Linked DNA regions of Thiosulfativibrio zosterae. The protein of the gene in region 2 interacts with the protein of the main gene of each other region in a pairwise test. Links are inferred from orthologs where the notes say so. Each region holds a gene or a part of one and is shown on either strand. Other genes may lie near its edges.

The links.
Region 1: the proteins of dnaE (region 2) and dnaQ interact in binary tests that used the Escherichia coli proteins (3 or more experiments, as listed by UniProt). The link is inferred for Thiosulfativibrio zosterae from one-to-one orthologs.
Region 3: the proteins of dnaE (region 2) and holA interact in binary tests that used the Escherichia coli proteins (3 or more experiments, as listed by UniProt). The link is inferred for Thiosulfativibrio zosterae from one-to-one orthologs.

What each region holds. Positions count from the first base shown.
Region 1 is NZ_AP021888.1:1,836,526-1,841,978, reverse strand. The notes cover bases 900-3,757. They hold dnaQ (DNA polymerase III subunit epsilon), read right to left. Parts: upstream 2,751-3,757; coding sequence 2,049-2,750; downstream 900-2,048. Other genes in these bases: THMIRH_RS08470 (amidase), read left to right, coding at 3,468-3,757; THMIRH_RS08475 (FKBP-type peptidyl-prolyl cis-trans isomerase), read left to right, coding at 2,809-3,234; THMIRH_RS08485 (GGDEF domain-containing protein), read right to left, coding at 900-1,937. Also shown: THMIRH_RS08490 (IS481 family transposase), read left to right, coding at 1-571; more of THMIRH_RS08485, read right to left, coding at 681-899; more of THMIRH_RS08470, read left to right, coding at 3,758-4,670; THMIRH_RS08465 (gamma-glutamyltransferase family protein), read left to right, coding at 4,663-5,453. UniProt on the Escherichia coli protein: DNA polymerase III is a complex, multichain enzyme responsible for most of the replicative synthesis in bacteria. The epsilon subunit contain the editing function and is a proofreading 3'-5' exonuclease.
Region 2 is NZ_AP021888.1:1,381,847-1,388,250, reverse strand. The notes cover bases 1,777-5,802. They hold dnaE (DNA polymerase III subunit alpha), read right to left. Parts: upstream 5,475-5,802; coding sequence 1,977-5,474; downstream 1,777-1,976. Other genes in these bases: aat (leucyl/phenylalanyl-tRNA--protein transferase), read left to right, coding at 5,594-5,802; THMIRH_RS06350 (L,D-transpeptidase), read right to left, coding at 1,777-1,936. In the rest of the region: THMIRH_RS06360 (ABC transporter permease), read right to left, coding at 1-515; nikB (nickel ABC transporter permease), read right to left, coding at 512-1,435; more of THMIRH_RS06350, read right to left, coding at 1,460-1,776; more of aat, read left to right, coding at 5,803-6,364. UniProt on the Escherichia coli protein: DNA polymerase III is a complex, multichain enzyme responsible for most of the replicative synthesis in bacteria. This DNA polymerase also exhibits 3' to 5' exonuclease activity. The alpha chain is the DNA polymerase catalytic subunit.
Region 3 is NZ_AP021888.1:2,030,002-2,035,499, forward strand. Bases 1,219-4,121 are described here. They hold holA (DNA polymerase III subunit delta), read right to left. Parts: upstream 3,227-4,121; coding sequence 2,210-3,226; downstream 1,219-2,209. Other genes in these bases: THMIRH_RS09370 (glutamate-5-semialdehyde dehydrogenase), read right to left, coding at 1,219-2,198; THMIRH_RS09380 (LPS-assembly lipoprotein LptE), read right to left, coding at 3,223-3,804; leuS (leucine--tRNA ligase), read right to left, coding at 3,806-4,121. In the rest of the region: nadD (nicotinate-nucleotide adenylyltransferase), read right to left, coding at 1-336; THMIRH_RS09365 (DNA-J related domain-containing protein), read left to right, coding at 335-943; more of THMIRH_RS09370, read right to left, coding at 945-1,218; more of leuS, read right to left, coding at 4,122-5,498. UniProt on the Escherichia coli protein: Part of the beta sliding clamp loading complex, which hydrolyzes ATP to load the beta clamp onto primed DNA to form the DNA replication pre-initiation complex.

The DNA.
Region 1 (5,453 bases), 460 kb from region 2 along the record:
CGGTGAAATTGATACTGCCCATCCAGGGTACTTGGGTTCGCAAGATACCTTCTATGTTGGCACCTTAAAAGGTGTTGGCAGAATCTATCAACAAACCTTTGTCGATACCTACTCAAAAGTAGCGTTTGCTAAGCTTTATGCCACCAAAACACCGATAACAGCGGCAGATACCCTTAATGATCGAGTGCTACCATTTTTTGAGCAACACGAACTGCCCATGCTCAGAATCCTGACTGACCGTGGCACTGAGTATTGTGGTAAAGCGGAGCAGCACGATTATCAATTATACTTGGCGCTAAATGATATTGAGCACACTAAAACCAAAGTCAAATCACCGCAAACCAATGGCATTTGTGAGCGCTTTCACAAAACCATTTTGCAGGAGTTTTACCAAATCACTTTCCGCAAAAAGATTTACACATCAATTGAACAACTTCAAACGGACCTGGATGAGTGGATTCATTTTTACAACCATCACAGAACTCATCAAGGTAAAATGTGTTGTGGAAGAACACCAATGGAAACATTGGAAGATGGCAAAAAGATATGGGCTGAAAAGTTCGTAGCTTAAACTTAAACTGACAGACACTCATAAAAAACGGGGAACTGTCAGATGAAGTCTGAATTTCTACAGCTTAGATGTTTTTTAAAGTTTGGTGTACCAATAAAGTCGCAAAGACCTAAAAGAGCTCAATATCATCTTCTTGGCCTGCGACTTTTACGCAGTTACGCCCAGAGGATTTGGCCTCATACAAAGCAATGTCTGCGGTTTTATAGATTTCATTCGCATCTAACAGGTTTGCGCCATCAATAATGACCAGGCCTGTTGAAATGGTTACTAATTTAAAATCAGGGTTGCCGGTGTGCGGAATCGCGAGTTCTAAAATGGCATTGCGACAATAATTAGCCAGCACTTCAGCGTCTTCTGGGTGAGTAACATTACAAATCACCCCAAACTCTTCTCCACCCAATCTAAAGCTATAATCGCCTTTGCGTTTGTAAGCGCTTGCGATGGTTTTGGCGACCAACGCTAAAACGCGATCTCCTTCTTGGTGTCCGTAGGTGTCGTTATATTTTTTGAAATTATCGATGTCGATAATCATAAAAGCCAAATAGTTGTGATTGCGTATGGCGTTATCAATTTGTTTGGCAAACACTTGGTTAAAGAAGCGGCGATTATAAAGTTTGGTTAAGTCATCTCTGATGGCCATTTCTTCAATTTGCTTTTCTCGTGAGATGTTTTGTTGAAAACAAATTTTGCGTCCAGAGTCGTCGCCCCAAATGTCTTTGGCTGGCACTATGTCGGTTTTTACCCAAATTTGGCTACCATCTTTTTTAAAGATTTGTGCTTCCATGGCATTCGCATCATCATTGTCATGGGTATTTAAAAAGTTGGGTAGTTTGCCGATGAGTTCATGTCGCTCATAACCTAATGCATTCGCCAAAGCGCAGCTGATATCTACCAAATACCCATCGGGCGAAAGCTCATAACTGAGTTGGTGTTGGTTAATCACGCGTAATTTATGTTCTAGGGTTTCTTTATCCAATAAACCTTTCATTTTGAGGGCTAGAAAGGGCAGGGTAAATTTGATGATTTCTAATCCCGGCAAGGGTTGTTGATCTTCTTGCAAGCCCTCAAAAACCATGTAGCCCAAGAGAGTTTGGTCATCCATTAGCGGAATAATGGCCTGTCCATTTTCATATAAGATGGCAAACGACTTAGGTGCTGGCATGGGACGAGGTTTATGCGCATTTGTCTGATAAATGAGCTTATTTTTTTCAGTGAAGGGGTTATTAATGTACAAGCTGCCATGGCGGGCGTTAAGCAATGGAATCAGAAAATCAATGGCCGCTTTAGATAAATCATTGACCGATGCCATTTGCGATAAATAATTTAAGAACGCATTTTTGTCATCAACTAAAGAAATGGTATTCATGGGCAGTTAAGCAACTTCTACATAATTTTAATGAGTAATATTATAACGGTTTGCAAGCACTGAAGGGTTGAATTAGCCAAGTTAAAAGTCAAAAAATTCGTTTTCAGTTTGTTACCAGTTTAAGGTAGCGCCAAATTTTTTTGAAATTTCCGCCAGCTTATTGTGATGCATTTCCAACTCTTCTGCCGTAGCACGAATCACTTTTAATGAATGGCGATTTTTTTGTAAAGAAACATTGCGGGTTTGTTTATCCGACGCATTTTCAAAGGCGCTGGCCAGCATTAAATCTGTCTGGCCGCCGGTCATCATCAAATAAACATCTGCCAAGATTTCAGAGTCTAGTAGAGCGCCGTGTAGGGTTCGGTTGGAATTATCAATGCCCAAACGCTTACACAAAGCATCCAAAGAAGCGCGCTGCCCAGGAAAGGCCTTGCGAGCCATTTTTAAACTGTCGGTAATGGTGCAATGGTCTTCAATTTTGCCCCAAGGGTTTTTGGGTAATTGCGCTAACTCTGCATTGATAAAACCAACATCGAAAGGTGCGTTATGAATAATGAGTTCTGCGCCCGCCACATAATTCATAAAATCTTCAACCACATCTTTAAAGATGGGCTTATCCTTCAAAAAGGCATCGGTAATGCCGTGCACCGCAATGGCATCCGGCGGAACTTCTCTTTCGGGTTGAATATACTGGTGGTAATTATTACCGGTCAAGCGGCGTTTAATCAGTTCAACAGCTCCGATTTCAATGATTTTATCGCCCGTTAAAGGGTTGAATCCTGTTGTTTCGGTGTCCAGAATAATTTGACGCATGAACTTAATCCATCAGTTAGAATAGTGCTGTTATTTTAAATGATTTAGGAATCAGAAAATGAAAATTAAAAAAGGGTGTGAAGTCACTTTTCATTATGAATTAAGAGATGAAAAAGGCGAGTTAATCGATTCTACTTTTGGCGGAGAACCGGTTCATTATGTTCACGGCGAAGGTGAATTGATCTCCGGCCTAGAGGAATTCTTAGAGGGTGAAGAGCCTGGATTTACTGCGCGTGTGACCATTTCTCCAGAAGACGGCTATGGCGTGAGAACGGAAGATTTAGTGGTGTATGCAGAAGCGGATAACTTTGACGACAGTGTTGAGTTAAAAGTGGGTGAAGTGGTTGAAACGGAAGACCCAGACGGTGAAACCATTGAGTTTGTGATTACCGAAATTGATGGCGATAAAGTTTTCCTAGATGGCAATCATCCATTGGCTGACAAAACCCTAGATTACAAAATCGAAGTGCTCGAAGTTGCCTAATTAATTTAGCCTTCTAAAAGCTTTAAAAAGCCCCTAATTTTAACCAAGCTTTATGCCCTTCAGGGTGCTGGTCAAAATTAGGGGCTTTTTTTGTTTTAAGGCTTATTTTTCATGTTTATAAAGTCGTCACAATTCAAATTGCCCATGCCTTAAAAAATTATTGTTTCAAATAAATTAACAAATTGTGTACAATTGTGTCTACATTTTAAAATCTAGTTGTGGGAATTCAGTTAATGAATGTTTCAAGGGGCGTATTTCAAGATCTGCAAAGTCACTTTAAAGTCACTGAGTCTCAGGCGGCTGGGGCATTGAGTGGTTTTAAACTGGGCGTTAAAGATTTATTTGATATCGCAGGTTTCCCTACCTCTGCTGGCAACCCGCATTGGCTCGAAACTCATTCTATTCCCAAAGCAACGGCTTCAAGTGTTAATAAACTCTTGAATGCAGGTGCGCAGTTGGTCTGCAAAACCTTAACCGATGAACTGGCTTATAGTTTGAATGGTATTAACTACCATTATGGAACCCCAACCAACTTTGCTGCACCCGAGCGCATTCCCGGTGGTTCCAGTAGTGGTTCGGCGGCGGCGGTCAGTTGTGGACTGGTGGATATCGGGCTGGGCACTGACACCGGCGGTTCGGTGCGTGTTCCGGCCAGTTATAACGGCTTGTTTGGGCTGCGCCCGACTCATGGCATGATTGCCATGGATAACATGGTGGCACTGGCACCCGAGTTTGATACGGTGGGCTGGTTAACGCGCGATTTAGCAACGCTGAGTGCAGTGGCGCAAGTGATTTTTAAAGACACCTTGGTTGAACGTTTCAATAGCACACCTCAGCAATTGGTTTATTTTAAACCAGAATTGCAAGATGGCATTTTATGGCCCAATGAATCTAAGTTGACATCCAGCTGGCAGAGCTGTTTGCCAAGGGTTGATTTAACGGATGAAGTGGTATTAACCCAAGAATTTTTAACCTTTGCAAGCCAAACCTATCGTACTTTACAAGGCTACGCCGCTTGGCAGGTGCATGGTGAGTGGATTGAAAAAACGCGCCCCGTGTTTGCCTCCGACATTGCTGAAAGGTTTGACTGGTGCAGCACAATTACTGAGGCACAGCAACAACAAGCCAGATGTGATCAAGCCAGCATTCAAGCTCAAATGAATGCTTGGTTACCCACGCCGTCGCATGTAGCACTCTTGCCAACCACACCGGGTGCAGCGCCTTTGCTCAATTCTAGCGCTGAGGATTTGGCGAGTTACCGTAATTTATTAATGGGTTTAACCGCTCTAGCTGGGCTGACGCAACGCCCACAACTGCATTTACCGATTTTGGTAGACCAGGGCGCACCTTGGGGTATGTCACTGTTTGGTGCGCCCCAGTCTGATTGTCAACTGATTGCCTTGGCAACTCAATTTTTGGAGAAATGGCATGGCTAAGATTGCCTTTACCGCACCGCATTATCAAGCAACCCAAGCCGGTTTGGCGATTTTGGAACAGGGGGGCAATGCGGTAGATGCCATGGTAGCTGCGGCTGCGACGGTTGCTGTGGCTTATCCGCACATGAACAGTTTGGGGGGCGATGGGTTTTGGCTGGTGCAAGTGCCAGGTCAAGCGCCATTTGCTTTAGATGCCTCGGGTTGGGCCGCACAAGCGGCGGATGTCAGTTTGTATGATGGGTTAGAAGCCATTCCCGCACGTGGTCCGAAAGCTGCCTTGACGATGGCAGGCGCAGTGAGCGGTTGGCAATTGGCGCGTCACAAAATGGTCGATTTTGGGTTTGAGAATTTGCCCATAAATCAAGTGTTGCAAACCGCAATGGATTTGGCTAAGCAAGGCATTGAAGTCACCGACAGTTTGGCTGCAGCGAGCCGCTTAACCTTTGAAACCCTTAAAGAGGTTCCAGGGTTTGCGGCCTGTTTTGCGCCAGAAGGTCGTCCGTTGGTGGCAGGCGAACGTTTTCAAAATGCTGCACTCGGTGATCTGTTAAATCAATTGGCTACTCAGGGATTGGACGATTTTTACCGCGGTGGCATTGCTCAAAAAATAGGCGCAGTGCTAAGCCAAGTTGGCAGCCCGATTACAACAGAAGACTTAAATGCCTATCATGCGCAAGAGATGCCTGTGCTCAGTGCGGATACCGCTTTAGGCACGCTTTACAATGTGGGCGCACCAACGCAAGGCTTGGCCTCTTTGCTCATCTTGGCGTTATATGACCGTTT
Region 2 (6,404 bases):
GTCATAATCACCCAGGTGTTCGAACCCAAGGCTTTAGCGGCCAAAATATGTTCACGGTGTTTTAGGCTGAGGGTTTGCGCCCGCGCCAAACGCGCATATCCCACCCAGCCAACCACCACCAATGCAAATACCACATTCTCAATGCCGGGTCCTAAGATTGCAGCAAGGGCAATCGCTAATAATAAACCCGGAAACGCTAAAAATACATCAATCAATTTGGTAATCAGCTTATCTACCCAACCACCTTGATAGGCCGAATAAACGCCAATTGTGGTGCCAATAATGGCAGAAAAAACCACCACGCCCAGCGCCACCACAAAAGAAGTTTGCGCCCCTAACACCAAGCGTTGCCAAACAGATCGCCCTAATTCATCCGTTCCCAGTAAAGCATCAGTCGAAGGTGGCTTTAAAAACCCAGCAAGGTTCACCTGATTAGCCGACTCGCCTATCGCAAACGCGCCTAAGGCCATCAAAACCCAAATAATCAGTAGCAAATAAGCGAAGCGATTCATCATTTGGCTAACCTAATCCGAGGGTCTAAGGCGGCATAGACAATTTCGGTTAATCCATTCACCGTAATGTAAGCCACGCTGATAATTAAAATACATGCCTGCACCACTGGATAATCACGACGCTGAATCGACTCCACCAAAAGTTGCCCTAAGCCCGGCCAATCAAACACCACTTCGGTAATCACCGCTCCGCCTAAGAGCGTGCCTAACTGTAATCCCAAAATGGTCACCACGGGTAATAATGCATTGCGGAGCGCATGATTGCCATAAACGCCCCAAGCCGATAAACCCTTGGCTTGTGCGGTGCGGATGTAATCTTCATGAAAAATCTCTAGTAAAGAGGCACGTAACATCCGCGCAAGAATGGCAGCCAAGGCGGTGCCCAGGGTCACTGAGGGCAAAACCCACGCCCAAGGTTGTTCTGCACCACTCACAGGAAACCAAGCCAAACCTATCGAAAAAGCTAAAATCAACATAGGTCCTAGCCAAAAGTTTGGAATAGAAACCCCAACTAAAGACACGGTCATTGCCATATGATCTTGCCAACGCCCTGCTTTCAAAGCAGCCCATAAGCCCAGCGGAAAAGAAATCAATAAAGCAATCGCCAAAGAAGATAATGCCAGTTGCAAGGTATAGGGAAAACGCTCACCAATTAAGCTCGACACAGGTTGATTAAAAAACAACGACTGCCCCAGATTACCTTGCACCAACCCTAACCAATAATTTAGATACTGCTGGGTTAAGGGTAGATTTAACCCTAACTGTTCACGCAAGGCTTCTTCATCCGCCGGACTGGCCCAATCGCCTAACATCACCGCCACCGGATCACCAGGCACCAGATGAATCAATAAAAACACCAAAGAACCCACCACCCAGGAAATAAAGGCCACATTAATTCCTAAGCGCATTAAATAGCTGATCATAAATTAGCCTTCATAAATCACCCATCATGCTTCAATCACCACAGGGGTGCCAACAGCAATTAAATCAAACAGCTTCACCAAATCGCTATTGCGCATACGAATACAACCATGAGAGAGTGCAATCCCCATCGGTTCGGTATCGGGGGTTCCGTGAATATAAATATAACGCTGCATGGTATCGACGCTTCCTAAACGATTTTTGCCTTTTTCCGTGCCGGATAACCATAAAATACGGGTTAAAATCCAATCTCTGTTGGGGTAGGCTTGGCCTAAAGCTGGCGTGTAAATCTCACCGGTTGGACGACGACCTTTAAATACCGCATTTAGCGGTTCATCCTGCCCGATTTTGGCACGCACAAGGTGTTTTCCTAAAGGGGTTTGGTTGGAACCTTTCTCACAGCCAACGCCATTTAAAGCGGTGCTGACGGCACACTCCAATATGACCTCTAGGCCATCAAGAAGATACGCTGTTTGTTGTGATACCGAGATAACCAGTTTCAAAATTGCACCTTTAACCTTTTCAACCTGATGAGTTCTTAGCCTAGTTAACCACTTCAGGTTGCCAACCTTGACTGCGCAACACATCTAATAAATCATCTTCAGGTAATAAATACCACCCCTCTTGACTGACCAACTGGGCGGTTGCTTGGGCATTTTGATAATTGACGACCAAAGGCAATCCACTATCCGATTGTTCAACGCGATAGTCGTTTAACAAGGCTAAAAGTTGCTCAATTTTAACCAGGCCTGTCTGCTCATTGGCTTGAATTTTAATGGCACGAGCCTTTTCAGCCCGATATTCTGCTAAAGAAACCACCTGCTCAGCATCCAGTTTAATACCGCCGTTAAAAGAGTCTTCCGCCACTTCGCCAAAAACCAATACCACGGTATCGACTTTGAGAATTTCTCTAGAGGACTCAAATACCGCCGGTTTTAAAACCACTTCTAAACGCGCCGTCTGGTCATCTAATGCCAAAAACCCCATCTTGGTTCCGGATTTGGTCACTTTAGCGCGGGTTTCAACAATTAAGCCTGCCGCCCAGCGTTTGTTCCATTTTTCGGGTTTTAAACTGCTCAAACGATATCCAACGATAGCATCCAGTTCTTGACGATAGGCATGAATTGGGTGGCCTGTCATGTAATGACCCAAGACTTCTTTTTCGTGTTTGAGTTTAACCTTGTCGATAAAAGGAGCAACATCCAACAAAGTATCGGCATTTTCGTCTTCAAACGCCATCAAATCGCCAAACAAATCGCTTTGACCCGCGTCAATATCTTTTTGTTTTTGTTCGGCTTTTTGAATTGCCATTGGCAAGCTTTCTAACATAGCATTACGATTATCATGCAAACAATCAAATGCCCCAGACAAAATCAAAGCTTCCATAACGCGTTTATTGGCTTTTTTATTGGAACGCATACAAAAATCAAACAAGTCTTTATAAGGCCCATCTTGCTGACGCGATTCAATAATGCCCTCTAACGCCGCAGCACCCACGCCTTTAATCGCACCCAATCCATAATAAAGTTCTTCTTGACCTTTAGGTTTGCCTTTGACGGCTTTAAAGTGGATTTGGCATTCATTAATATGCGGCTGACGCACTTTTAAACCCATCGAATAACACTCATTGACCATGTGAACCACCTTGTCGGTGTTGTCCATATCTGATGAAATCTGTGCAGCCATAAATTCAGCCGGGAAATGCGTTTTGAGCCAGGCCGATTGATAAGACACCAAAGCATAGGCGGCGGAGTGAGATTTGTTAAATCCATAACCGGCAAACTTTTCTACCAAGTCGAAAATTTTCATCGCTAGGTCGCCATCGACATTATTCTTGATGGCACCTTCTTTAAAGATAGAGCGTTGCTTTTCCATCTCTTCAGGTTGTTTTTTACCCATGGCACGACGCAGCATATCCGCACCGCCAAGCGTATAACCCGCCAAGACCTGTGCAATTTGCATGACCTGTTCTTGGTACAAAATAATCCCGTAGGTCGGCTCTAAAATCGGTTGCAACGACATATGCTGATATTGCGCATCTGGATAAGAAACCTTTTCTTTACCATGTTTACGGGCAATAAAATTGTCCACCATTCCCGAATCCAATGGCCCGGGACGGAACAAGGCGACCAAAGCGATAATGTCTTCAAAACAGTCGGGTTTTAGTTTAACAATGAGGTTCTGCATACCCGAAGATTCCAGCTGGAAAATCCCCGTGGTTTTACCCGTTTTAATCAACTCAAAAACTTGCGGATCATCCAGCGGAATTCGCGCAATATCCACAAACCCTTCGTCTCCCGGTTTTTTGCCGGCGTTAATTTCTTGCAAAGCCCAGTCGATAATCGTGAGGGTTCGCAGCCCCAAGAAGTCAAATTTAACCAGGCCTGCATATTCCACATCGTTTTTATCCAGTTGCGTGACCACGCTATTGCCATCAGCATCACACAAAATGGGGCAATAATAATCCAGTGGTTTGGGGGCGATCACCACGCCACCGGCGTGTTTACCGGTATTACGCACAGTGCCTTCGAGCTTGAGCGCCAAGTCTAAGAGTTGCTTAACATCTTCTTCGGTGTCATAACGCTGTTGCAATTGTTCTTCTTGCTTAAGAGCGTCTTTGAGCTTAATACCCAAATCATTGGGGATCAATTTGGCGATGCCATCTACCATGCCATATCCCAAACTCAGCACTCGCCCAACATCACGCACCACCGCTTTGGCAGCCATGGTACCGAAAGTGACAATTTGCGATACATGGTCTTTGCCGTAGTTGCGTGACACATAGTCAATCACTTCATCACGACGATCCATACAAAAGTCGACATCAAAGTCGGGCATGGAAACCCTTTCTGGGTTTAAGAAACGCTCAAACAGCAAATCATATTCAAGCGGGTCAAGGTCGGTAATCTTAAGCACATAAGCCACCAAAGAACCTGCACCCGAACCCCGCCCTGGCCCCACCGGAACCCCATGATCTTTACCCCATTGAATAAAGTCGGCAACGATAAAGAAGTAACCGGGGAATCCCATTTGGATAATGATGTCGAGCTCAAACTTGAGGCGTTCGTCATATTCTTTACGCTTTTCTGCAAATTCTTCCGCTGATAAATGGCCATATAAAAACGCTAAACGCTCTTCCAAGCCTTTTTGCGATTCATCAATAAAATACTCAGCCTCGGTCATGCCCTCTGGCACCGGGAAATCCGGTAAGAAATAAGTACCTAGTGTTAAACTTAAACTACAACGCCGAGCAATTTCTACTGTATTTTCAATGGCTTCTGGAATATCTTTAAACAGCTCAATCATTTCTTCTGAACTGCGAAAATATTGTTCTTCAGAATAACGCTTAGGACGATTGGGGTCTTCTAATACAAAGCCTTCGTTAATGCAAACTCGCACTTCATGTGCATCAAAATCTTCAGGCTCTTCAAAACGCACATCATTGGTGGCCACCACCGGAATCTCATAACGCGATGCCACCTCGAGTGCATCGGCAATATAGACTTCTTCGTTTTCACGGCCGGTGCGCACCAACTCTAGATAAAAACGCTCTGGAAAATATTGTTGCCACCACTTTAAACGAGAAGCCACCAAATTGGGTTTTTCTGCCAAGATGGCTTGCCCCACATCGCCCTCTCGGCCCCCGGACAGCACAATTAACCCCTCATTGCCTTGCGCTAACCAGCTTTGTTTAATCAAAGCACGGTTTTGGTTGTCGATGACTTTTTGGTTCTTTAAATAGGCCTGTGAAATTAAATGCGATAAATTCAAATAACCTGGGGTGTTTTGACATAACAGCACCACTTTAAACACTTCACCGGCATCATTTTCAATCCAAACATCGGCGCCAATAATGGGTTTTACCCCTGCACTCATGGCTGCGCCATAAAATTTTATCAACGCAAACAAGTTAATATGGTCAGTCAAAGCCAAAGCAGGTTGTTGATTTTTTGCGGCTAAACCAACCAAAGGTTTCACTTTAAGTGTTGAGTCAATCACAGAGTATTCTGAGTGAACATGAAGGTGTACAAATTGCGTCATAGAAAGTGGCGTATCGTCTTAGGTGATTTTATTTATAATATGCGGTGTATTCTATGCCAATTTGTCTGATAACGCTGACAAAATAGGCTTTTTTATAACACCGTTTTTTGTTGACATTTATGGCCAGACCTATTCAAAAACCTTTTTGGCTTGACCCTTATCCAGTGCTGTTTCCACCCACGCAACTGGCCTTAACCGACCCAGATGGATTATTGGCCATAGGGGGCGACCTCTCGCCTGAATGGTTGTTAAATGCCTATCAAAAAGGTATTTTCCCTTGGTTTAATGAAGACGACCCCATCTTATGGTGGTCACCCAATCCGCGTTCTGTTTTATTTTTAGAGAATTTAATTGTTCGTAAAAGTTTAATAAAAGTGATTCGTAAACAAAAGTTTACGGTGACTTTAGACACGGCTTTTGAAAAAGTGATGGAAAACTGTTCAAAAATAACCAGGCCTGGTCAAAATGGCACCTGGATTTTACCGAAAATGCGTGACGCCTATACACAGCTCCATCAAAAAGGACATGCCCATTCGGTAGAGGTTTGGCAAAACGGCGAATTGGTTGGCGGATTATACGGCGTTGCGCTGGGTAAAATGTTCTATGGCGAATCGATGTTCAGTCTGGTTTCAGATGCTTCCAAGGTGGGTTTTGTGGCTTTATGCCAACAGCTTAAGGCTTGGGGATTTGAAATTATTGACAGTCAGGTTGAAACCCAACATTTAAAATCCCTCGGAACACAGCTCATTACGCGCGAACATTTTGAGTCAATCTTAAAGCGAAACACGCAAAAAAAATTCCCTCCAAAAGCTTGGCAATTTGAAGTCGATTGGCAAGCCCCTTTTTTGGCAATCCCATGTGATTCTTCTCACCAAAGCAGCGCCCTTTAAAAACTCTGAGTTTTTTCAAAAAGATAAGTCATATAATTTT
Region 3 (5,498 bases), 650 kb from region 2 along the record:
GGTCAAAGTTTGCAGAGTATGCACCATATAAGAAGGGCCACCCTGCTCAATTTCAACTTTATCCAGCACAAACTTCGGCTGCGAGGCGATGGCTAAGGCAATCATGGCACAACGATGCTCGGCTGAAACACTGGGCTGATCGCGATGCACCGGCTTATAGCACGGAATAAAACGCACCTCTTCTAGCCCCAAAGCCAGCTGAACTTCTAAGGCTGGGCGTAAATGTCCAAAGTGAATTGGATCAAATGTGCCGCCATTGATGCCGATATATTGACCGCTAAACGCATTCAATTTGCCAAAGTCCTCCCTGCCACTTTTTGCTATTATAGCAAGCATGTCAAATTATCCACCCGAAATTCCATCACAGCTTGAAAGTGCCTTTTTTGAACACCTCAAAGACGGTCATGCCATTCAAGAACACGCTTTGCTTAAGAATTTAACCGAACAAGGCTTTCAAGGATTTAAACCCTCCCTTGAACCACTTGAACTGTTTCAAGCACACTTTTTGTGTTTTCACTTGCTCTATCGACTGCAAACCAAGTGGTTCAGTGAAGGACTGGGTTGGTTAGAAATTTATACCCTCAATATCCAACTGCACCCTATGCAAACCGCGGATTCCAATGCGCTAACGCAAAATGATGAACTGCGTGCCTACTATTTAAACTATCAACACTTTCTAGACACCCAAGCCGTTGATGTCCAAAATCTGATGGATAATTTTTGGTCGCAATTCGATTTACAAAGCCTGCCCTATGAAACACTCAAAGCCGATTTAAATTTGTTAGAAATCGACCCAGAAACCCCTTTAGAAGATCTCAGTCTTACCCAAATCAACCAGCAATATCGCAAACTCTGCGCACAACACCACCCCGACAAGGGCGGCAAAACCGCAGACTTTCAAGCGCTCAGTCTAGCGGCGAATCGCTTGCGTAAATGCATCTAGCCTAAATACGAATATGTCCGTCGCCTAATACGATGTATTTTTGTGACGTCAATCCTTCTAATCCCACCGGGCCACGCGCATGGAATTTGTCGGTTGAAATGCCGATTTCAGCACCCAAGCCATATTCAAACCCATCGGCAAAACGCGTAGAGGCATTCACCATCACCGAGCTGGAATCGACCTGTGCTAAAAATTGACGCGCACGGGTGTAGTTTTCGGTAATGATGGACTCGGTATGTCCAGAGCTGTATTGCGCAATATGCGCCATGGCTTCTTCAACATCCGCCACCACCTTAATCGACAAAATCGCATCCAAATATTCAGTCGCCCAATCCTCATCGCTCGCCGCATTCATTGATACTATGGCTTGTGCCTTAGCGCAACCGCGACATTCCACACCTTTTTCTTGATACATTTTAACCAGGCCTGGTAGGATTTCAGCTGCCCTAGACTCGGCAATCAATAAGGTTTCCATGGCATTACATACGCCATAACGATGGGTTTTGGCGTTATAAGCCACTTTGACCGCTTTGTCGGCATCAGCATCTGCATCAATATACACATGACATATACCATCTAAATGTTTAATGACCGGCACGCGCGCTTCTTCGCTGATGCGAGCAATCAAGTTTTTGCCTCCACGCGGTATAATCACATCCACGAATTGTGGCATGGTAATCAAAGCGCCCACCGCAGCTCTATCCGTGGTTTCGACCACTTGCACTGCGGCAGTGGGTAATTCAGCCAATTCCAAACCTTTTTTGATGCAACTCGCTAAGGCTCTATTAGAAAATGCCGCTTCAGAACCACCACGCAAAATTGCTGCATTCCCCGATTTTAAGCATAAGGCCGCCGCATCAATCGTCACATTGGGACGCGATTCGTAAATAATTCCCACCACCCCTAAAGGTACGCGCATTTTACCGACTTGAATTCCGGATGGGCGGTAGCTCATATCAGAGATTTCGCCAATCGGGTCGGCCAAATTGGCGATTTGACGCAAGCCTTCTGCCATGCTTGCAATGCCTTTGTCCGTAAGGGTTAAACGGTCTAACATGGCCGCGTCCAAACCATTGGCTTTGCCCTGTGCTAAATCTTTAGCGTTTTCAGCTTTTAAAAACTCAGCTTGCGCTTCCAAGCTGTCGGCCATTGCCAACAAGGCTTGATTTTTTTGAGCCGTTGAAGCCGTCACCAAAATGCGACTGGCCGCACGAGCTTGCTGACCTAAGGTTTGCATATACGCTTGAATATCCATCTCTATCCTCTCTACTGAGCCATCTTTACCACTAAATCATTTAAACTGAGCCAAGCATCGCCTTTACGAATGCCCTTAATTTCAAAATCGGCTTGGGTGCATAAGCGCAAGAGTTCTTGCCAGCCCTGCAACGACTGACGCCGCAATGCTTGGGAATATTCCGCTTGCTTGCTGTTCCAAATAAATAACTGTTTGTATGCCTGTGCCAAACTGACTTTTTGCTGTAACTCGCACAGTTGCACTAGGGTGCGCACTTCTTTGGCCAACAACCACAAAATAATTGGCGCCTCTAAACCTTCTTGTTTAAGGCGATTTAGAATTTGCAACGCATAGGCGGTTTGCCCAGTGAGGGCGGCGGTGCTGAGTGCAAATAACTGATAATGCGCTTGGTCGGCAACATTATTTAAAATGTCTTGCACCTGCAGTTGCGTGCCTTGCGCAAACAACAAGCTGAGTTTTTCCATTTCTTGGTCTGCGGCTAATAAGTTGCCTTCAACCCGTTCCGCCAAAACGTTCGCGGCTTCCAAATCCAAACTCAGTCCCACGCTCAGAGCGCGTTGCTGACACCAGGCAGGCAAGGCTTTCAATTCAATAGGTCGAGATTGCACCACCAAACCGGTTTGCTCAATCACCTGCACCCATTTGCTTTTGGTTTGTTTGCCATCCAACTTTTCGCACAAAATCACCAGCACAATTTCAGGTGGTGAATCATGCCGCAACTGCGCCCACTTTTGAATGAAATCGCCCCCGACTTTTCCAGGTGCACCGCTGGGCATCGACAATTCAATCAAACGGCGTTCGGCAAATAAAGAACCGGCTTGGGTATCCATTTCAAGCGATTGCCAATCAAATTTGGCATCGACTTCATAGGTGTCACGCTGCAAATAATCTTGGTTTTTAGCAAACGCACGGAACGCATCTAACGACTGGCGAATCAAAAGCGGCTCTTCACCATAAATCAGCACTATCGGCGGCATAGTCAGCTGAGCGGCTTGCAGTTGTTTAATAAAGGCTGGGGCAACAATCATTGTGTGGCGGGAACCTTTTTAGATTCTGCATTCGCGTTGGCACGGGCGCTGGCTCGTGAAATGCGATCAATCATCTGTAACGCCACTTCTTGTACCATTTGTTTTTGCAAACTTTTCAGTTCTTGATTTGCTGCTAATGCTGCGGCGCTGTCTAAACGACGATCCCGAAAACTGCTGGCCGTGGCTTCTACCACTAAAGTATTGTCGGCAACCTGCCAAGCACTGAAAGGCTGTGAGAGTTTAATCAGTTCAGAAGCCGTATCTCCCTGCGCCGTTAAACTGGTTCGCGACGCTTGAGTCTGCGTAGGCGACAAGCGAATCTCCAGTTCCGCTTGCGCCAAACCATCCACCACTTCTACACCCGACATTTTAAGTTGCTGCGTTAAAGCGTTCACCAAATCCGCGCGAACACCAGATGCCGCAGACAGTTTTACGGTTTGAAAACTCATCGTGCCGACTTGGTTTAAGCCTTTTAAATGAAAGCCACAACCGCTTAATAACCCTAAAAACACCCAAAAAACGCCCAAAACTAACCAGGCCTGGTTAGTTTTGGGGCGATTTTGAAGATTATTAAGCATCTTACCCTTTTACCACGATATTAACTAAACGACCTGGCACCACAATTTCTTTGACGATTTCAAATCCATCAATATATTTAGCGGCACCTTCACAGGCTTTTGCCATTGCTAAAATCATGGCTTTATCCGCATCGGCTGCCACTTCTATTTTGCCGCGCAATTTGCCATTGACCTGCACCATGATTTCAATTTCATCTTTCACCAAGGCGCTTTCATCTAGCTTAGGCCAAGCTTGCTGAACCACCAAGCCTTCTTTGCCTAAAGCAATCCATAAGCTTTGGGCAATGTGCGGTGCCATGGGTGACAACATCAACACCAACAGCTCAAGCGCTTCTTGCATGACGGCTTTGCCTAAAGCCGAGTCATCTTGGAATTTGGTGAGTTCATTGAGCAACTCCATGGTGGCGGCGATCGCGGTGTTAAAGTTGAGGCGACGCCCCATATCATCAGTCACCTTTTGCAAAGTGCTGTGCACTTTTAAACGCAAGGCCTTTTGCACCTTATCTAAACCTTCACTGCTTTGCGCAGCGGGCACGCTTCCTTGAGCGCTAAAGCCTTGCACCAAACGCCATACGCGATTTAAATAACGCGATGCGCCTTCCACGGCTGAATCCGACCATTCCAAAGTTTGTTCTGGCGGTGCGGCAAACATAATATACAAGCGCAAGGTGTCTGCGCCATATTGGTCAATTAGGGTTTGGGGATCGATGCCGTTATTCTTTGACTTCGACATTTTAATCACACCACCATACTGCACTTCCATGCCATTTGACTTGAGCTTGCCTTTTATTACGCCGCCTTTTTCATCGGTGATCGGTTCTACATCTAACGGTGAATACCAAGTTTGTTTGCCACTTTCGTCGGCACTAAACCAACTACTGGCCAACACCATGCCCTGAGTCAACAAGTTTTTAAACGGCTCATCAGAAGACACCAAGCCTTCATCGCGCATCAACTTGTGGAAGAAACGCGCATACAATAAATGCAAAATAGCGTGCTCAATCCCACCGATGTATTGGTCAACTGGCAACCAATGATCGGCCGCTGCTTTATCTAACATACCATCTGTGCTGTTGCGCGAGGTGTAGCGTGCGTGATACCAAGACGATTCAAAGAAGGTGTCAAAGGTATCGGTTTCACGATTGGCTGGGCCGCCACATTGCGGACAATTACATTTTTTAAAACTGTCGAGTTTAGCCAAAGGCGAACCCGCACCATCTGGCACCACATCTTCGGGTAAATACACTGGCAAATCTTTTTCTGGCACGGGTAACGCACCACAAGCTGGGCAATAAATCACCGGAATTGGGCAACCCCAATAACGCTGACGCGACACACCCCAATCCCGCAAACGGTAATTGGTTTGTTTTTCGCCTAAGTTTAATGCGCCTAAGGCCTCAGCCATCGCATCCAATGCTTGGGCAAAATCTAAACCATCAAACTGCCCAGAGTTGACCAAGATGCCTTTTTCCGTAAAAGCCGCTTCTGAAACATCTGCCATTTCATCAGCGTTTGGCGCGATAACCGCTTTGATGTTTAAACCATATTTTTTTGCAAACTCATAATCGCGCTGGTCATGCGCCGGCACCGACATGACCGCACCTGTGCCATAGCCCATCAACACAAAGTTGGCCGCCCAAACGGGAACCACTTCACCCGTAATCGGGTGCTTCACGCGAATACCGGTATCCACC